2 linked regions of the Parashewanella spongiae genome follow. The protein of the gene in region 1 interacts with the protein of each later gene in a pairwise test. Links are inferred from orthologs where the notes say so. Each region holds a gene or a part of one and is shown on either strand. Other genes may lie near its edges.

Evidence for each region. Proteins that work in one complex are often made in the same cells at the same time.
Region 2: the proteins of crp (region 1) and E2I05_RS02015 interact in binary tests that used the Escherichia coli proteins (3 or more experiments, as listed by UniProt). The link is inferred for Parashewanella spongiae from one-to-one orthologs.

Annotation. Positions count from the first base shown.
Region 1 is NZ_CP037952.1:4,673,545-4,676,533, reverse strand. Bases 22-2,932 are described here. They hold crp (cAMP-activated global transcriptional regulator CRP), read right to left. Parts: upstream 1,840-2,932; coding sequence 1,204-1,839; downstream 22-1,203. Other genes in these bases: ltrA (group II intron reverse transcriptase/maturase), read left to right, coding at 22-1,076. Also shown: more of ltrA, read left to right, coding at 1-21.
Region 2 is NZ_CP037952.1:571,031-574,052, reverse strand. The notes cover bases 61-3,004. They hold E2I05_RS02015 (YacL family protein), read right to left. Parts: upstream 1,747-3,004; coding sequence 1,375-1,746; downstream 61-1,374. Other genes in these bases: fkpA (FKBP-type peptidyl-prolyl cis-trans isomerase), read right to left, coding at 1,871-2,647; E2I05_RS02020 (DUF3149 domain-containing protein), read right to left, coding at 1,100-1,234; E2I05_RS02025 (hypothetical protein), read right to left, coding at 297-839; E2I05_RS02030 (superinfection exclusion B family protein), read left to right, coding at 61-287. Also shown: more of E2I05_RS02030, read left to right, coding at 1-60.

The sequences.
Region 1 (2,989 bases):
AAGTCGTTGCGCTGTTAAAAGAAATTCAAACTCAATTACAACAGAAAAACTATCGACCTAGCCCAGTCAAACGAGTAGAAATACTCAAAGACAACGGCAAAACGCGGAAACTTGGGATCCCGATAATCAGTGACAGAATTGTGCAAATGGCGATGACAATAGTGATGCAACCCGCCTACGAACCTCATTTACATGAACACAGTTATGGTTATCGTCCATGTCGAAGCGCCCAGCAAGCGGTAAAAGTCATTGAAATGAGCCTAAAACAAGGCTATCAGCACGTACTTGATGCTGACTTGAGCGCCTATTTCGATACCATCCCGCACGCTAAGTTGATGGCAAAAGTAGAAAGGCGAATAAGCGACAGCAGCTTTCTGAGTTTGCTGAAAAGCTTTATCAAAGCGCCCATCAGCATAGAGACGGTCAACGGGAAATGGCGAATAGAAGCAAGCCGATGTGGCACTCCGCAAGGCGGAGTTATCTCTCCACTACTGGCTAACATCTATCTCAACGATTTCTGTTTGAAAATACACGAAAAAACACCGTGTAAAATCGTTACCTATGCAGATGATTTTGTTGTACTTTATAAGCAAACCTACACACAAGAGCAACTGGACTGGATAACACAGCAATTAAGTGATGAAGGTCTGAAGCTAAATCAAAGTAAAACCCACTGTGTGGATATGGGAAAGCTGATGAATGAGTTTGATTTCCTCGGTTTTAACTTTCAACGGATCACAGGCCTCATCAAAGGCACCAGTTACATCAAGATACAGGCGTCTAAGAAGAGCCAAACAAAGCTGAAAAATAAACTCAGAGACATAGTGAAACACCGAACCTCAAATACACTTGGCGTACTGATAAATAAGGTTAATCAAGTTCTGAGGGGATGGAAACACTATTTTGGTGGGATAGGTTATCCCAGAGGTGTATTTTTCAGAATAAATGGATTTGTAGTAAACCGGTTCTATCGCTGGCATCGTCGCTTAAGTCAACGTCGAAGCAAGTATCTATCACGAGGTGCTTACGAAAAATTACGCCAAGCTGGTCTTGAGTATTTACCCACGACAAGATGATAAGCAAAGTGAAGGGGCTGAGAGAAGTGTAACAACAGAGCCGTGTGAGGGAAAACCTCATGCACGGAATCGAAGAGGGGCTGCTGGATAAGCGATAGCGAAGCCAGTAGCCTACTCTACATTAAGGTTAACGAGTACCGTAAACCACTATAGTTTTACCATGTGCTTGAATGAGATTCTGCTCTTCTAACATTTTTAAAATCCGCCCGACAGTTTCCCTTGAACAGCCAACAATTTGGCCAATTTCTTGACGAGTAATTTTGATTTGCATGCCATCAGGGTGTGTCATTGCATCAGGTTGTTTTGCTAAGTGAAGCAATGTTTGGGCAATGCGCCCTGCAACATCTAAGAAAGCGAGATCACCTACTTTTTGGCTTGTACTTTGAAGCCTGTAAGCCATTTGCTGAGAAAGTTTCATGAGAATTTCAGGATTTACCTGAATTAATTGTTTAAATTTCTTATAGGAAATTTCTGCAATTTCACATGCCTGTTTAGCTCGTACCCATGCTGTGCGTTCTGCTTGTTCTTCGAAAAGACCGATTTCACCAATAAAGTCACCTTGGTTTAAGTAAGACAAAATCATTTCTTTGCCTTCTTCGTCTTTAATTAGTACAGCCACGCTCCCTTTCACAATGTAATATAAAGTGTCAGAGCTTTCGCCAGCGTGAATTAAAGTGCTTTTTGCTGGATATTTGTGAATGTGACAGTGTGATAAAAACCATTCGAGAGTCGGATCAGGTTTTGGTTTACCAATCAGAGCCATAGTTATGTTCCTCTATCGGTTAAAAATGAAATCAAAGAAAATTAATTACATTCAATGTACGCGATTACTTTGGATAAAACTTTGATTTAGATCGTCAATCGCAGTGCAATATTTTTTCAAATATTCCTTTTAATTTAATGGGTTAGGCTGGTGATCTTTAGTGTTCTCTGTTTCACCTTTGTTTGTTTTTAAAGTTTTTTCTTCACTTTCAATAAGCTACAAAGTTGAAAATGCAAAAAAAAGTGATCATGCTTTTACATTGTTGTTTTTTAGCAACAATAAATAAGTAATACAACATGATGTATAGGTAAGAAACAAACCTCATATAAATAGGGGGGACGCCCGATATCATACCTGCGAGATACAGAAAAACGCAATGAACTTTTATTGTATAAATGACTTCAACCTAAATAAATCGGTAGAACGCACAATTTAACTTTAATCTATTGAAGTTAAATATAAAATTAAACAACCCGAATTCAGCCATCAGGTGAGTGCTGAACATTCATATTCTTGCCAAAATCACCGCTAGCTGTGTTATAAATTTTGCAAGTAGAAACGAAGTAACGACAGTTTTGTATGTCGGTAAGGAACTGTCCCTAAATAATTTACCGATTTGTTACTGCTTAAAATTGTCAATATCAAGGCGCGAAGAATGAAGTTTAGTTATTCTAAATGAAAGATGAGTAACGCAGAGAGTGGCAATTTTAAGCGTAACCCTTTGGGCTGTGTTTATTTTTGGCTTCTACTGTGTTGTCGAAAGCTTATGTAGAGTAACTACACCACACCACACTTTCTTCGCTTTGTATAAGCTCAAAAATAAACGACAGCAAAACAGGGAAATTATTTTGGGACAGTTCCTAATCATTACTTGCTTCTATTCATGCCTTGCTATCAGTAAGGGACGTGGCGGAAGAATGTATACCAATTTTATCGTCACTCCTGCGAACGCAGGAGTCCAGAGTCTTTGGTTAATTTGGGCACAAGTCGCTAGATACCTGCGTTCGCAGGTATGACAAATTAAGCGTTGAAATTTAAATTGGTATTATTTGAACTGCGACATCCCTAATAGCTAATGGGAATGCTCTGTATCTACTCGACATCAGCATAATTATCTGGATAAACTAGAGGAAAGTATATTATTACCATA
Region 2 (3,022 bases), 4.1 Mb from region 1 along the record:
AATTTTTCTTACAAAGTACTTCTATTTTAACTCTGCCTAAAGAAGACATTGCGGTTAAAGAACTCTTAAAATCGAATATTCTTGAATGTATTGGAAATGAACGTCATTATGCCATTCAAAGCCCTACCGCTGATTTCAAAATTTCAATGCAAGCTCGAAATTACCTTAACCGTAGTGTATTAAGACTGCCTGCTGGCAAACCTAACGAGATAGAATTACAGACGTTAATTAAAGCTCGTCCTGCATTTGTTAATAGCCTTGTACAGCAACGCAAACAGGCAGCTTAAGCATCTTTGCTAGTTTTTTTGGAGGCTATTACGTATGGCCTCCTGAACCCCTCTTTCAAGCTGAGACGCACCTACCCTAGCTTCTTCTGCTATGCTCAGTTTAATACAGAGGCTTGATAATTGTTCTAGCGTATATTCCGAAACGCAATCTTCTACCAGCACATAGTAATCACCAATCATAAACCTAATTTCAATTTTACTGGTATGAGCTATTTCACCTTCTTGGCAACTTGCAATATAAGCCGTTATTTTCTCTCTATACTTTGACAGCATACAAATTTTTAACTTCTCAATGGCTTCGATTCGATCTAAGATTGATTCACCATTACTTGCATTAATAATGGTCTCAACTAACCGATTAATAGCATATACAGGAACACTGAACCTTTTCCACGCTTGTATTGTTTTCCTTTGAAATGACTCGAACTCAAGTAAACTCATTTCTAATATTTCTTTTGAAGATGAATTGCACGCTTCTAAACTAGCCCAATCACTATATTCTATAAGGTCAATAGAAAAGCTATGATGTAATGGTAGGTTTTGAATACTCATGTTATTTCGGTTTGTTTTCAAATTAATTATTTTATTTAACCATTTTATAATTAATTAGTTTAATTAATTATTGCTCATTTAAATAACATGTGAATAAGATAGAGAGGTAAGGTGTTATTTTATTTGGATATTAATAAAAAACAGCCTGATATCAAAATTTAAATCGAGATCTTGGAGGGAAGGCAGATCTCAATTAAAGCAATAACAGGCTGTAGGTTTACTTCAAGCGTTACTGAAAACCCAGCAAATGAAGTTAATGGTTACTCTGGTGTTTCACCAGACTTCACATAAAACATCCACAAGATATAAGAAACAATGCCCAGCGTTGAGAAAATGACAATCATAGACAATAACCCAATCCAATTGCCGAACATAAGATCTAACCAAAATGCCATTACGGAAGTCCTCTTTCTTTTTAATTCTTCTTCAGTGTAGTTGAAGTCTTTTTGACATCTTATGATCCTGATCAAACATTCTTTCTGTCTATTGTTTAACCACTTTATATGTGTGTTTGACTTGATCTATATCAATAATATTAAAGAGAAAAGATGAATTCTTGGTAACTCAACATGGCATCACGAAAGTCTTCCAGCCCACAGCTGGCAATTGACTCTTCGTCGTATAAATTCATATCTTCTTCAAGCAAATAATCATTGTCATATTGAATACAGTTTTCATAGACCAACACTCGTTCATAACTGAGCTCAAGGGTTATACTTTTACCAATAATTTTTTTCTCGGTAACACCGTCTTTTGAGATATGCTCAATAACGCTTAATATTGTAGATAGCTTATCTTTATCTTTTGCTATTTCTTCAGTAAACCAGCGCCCAACGGCCTGATGTTCCATCGAAAACAATGCAACCACACTATCTTCTAGGCTGTTATTTCTAAACTCATAATCCATCTTAACTACTCGATAAAAGATGTTATTTTGAAGTATTTTATCTTTAAACGGTTTCAAGTTGCACGTAATAAAAAAGGGCATCCCAATAGGACACCCTTAACAGCAAAGCTAGAATTAAGAAAACTTATTTTTTAGCTGCTTTTTTTTCAGCTTTAGGCTGTTTAGCTTTCTCGATTGACTTTAACTCAACTTCGAAAATCAACGTAGAGTCAGCAGGGATAGAACCTGTATCTCTTTCACCGTAAGCCAGGTTAGATGGGATCACAAAACGGAATTTTGAACCAACGTTCATTAACTGAACACCTTCAGTCCATCCTGGGATCACACGGTTTAATGGAAAAGTCGCTGGCTCATTACGCTTGTAAGAGCTATCAAATTCAGTGCCATCAATTAAGGTACCGCGATAATGCACTACAACAGTGTCTTCTGCAGCTGGTTTACCACCCTTTCCTTCTGTAATCACTTCATATTGAAGGCCAGATGCTGTTGTTTTTACACCTGCTTTTTTAGCATTCTCTGCTAAATATTTTTTACCTTCTTCAGCGTTTTTCTTTGCCATCTCAGCTGAATGCACTTTGCGTTTTTCCGCTAAGCGTTGATCTAATTCTTTCAACAACTTTTGCATTTCTTCTTCAGGAATTTTAGCGTTCTCACCAAGACCGTCAGAAAAACCTTCAACAATAAGCGTGCGATCCACTGGCATCCCTAGCTCTTCTTGCTCTTTAATATGCCCAGCCATGTATTTACCGATAGAGGCACCCACACTGTAAGCTTCTTTTTGAGCAGGAGTAGTTAGTTCCGTTCCAGTAGTACCTTCAGTGGTTGTTTTTTGCTCTTGATTACAAGCAGACAAGCCAATCACGGCAAGTGCTACTAATGACAATTTATACACAGATTTCATTTAAACGCTTCCTCAGCATGGTTTTACAACTCACTTAAGCAATTGTAAAATAATAAATAAACGATATGGTCATATTTGATTATTCACAAACCGCATAAAGCAAATTGTTTATTATATTAAATAGGGTCAAATTCTGTAAGGTACTGTTGTAACGGCCTATCCAGAAAGTGTCAAGCCTTTAGAGACAGTGAGTTAGCATAAGTTCAGCCAGAATTCAGTCATTTAAGACTAAAACTGTGTTCAATTTGCCAATTTTTCATGCCTGACCGAGTATTTTTATTTAATACAAACTCTATCGGCTTCGAATTTGCTTGCACGATTCAAGATTCTTTCTGTCTGAGGTAGAATGTGGTATTGCAAAACAAAAAGTGCTCA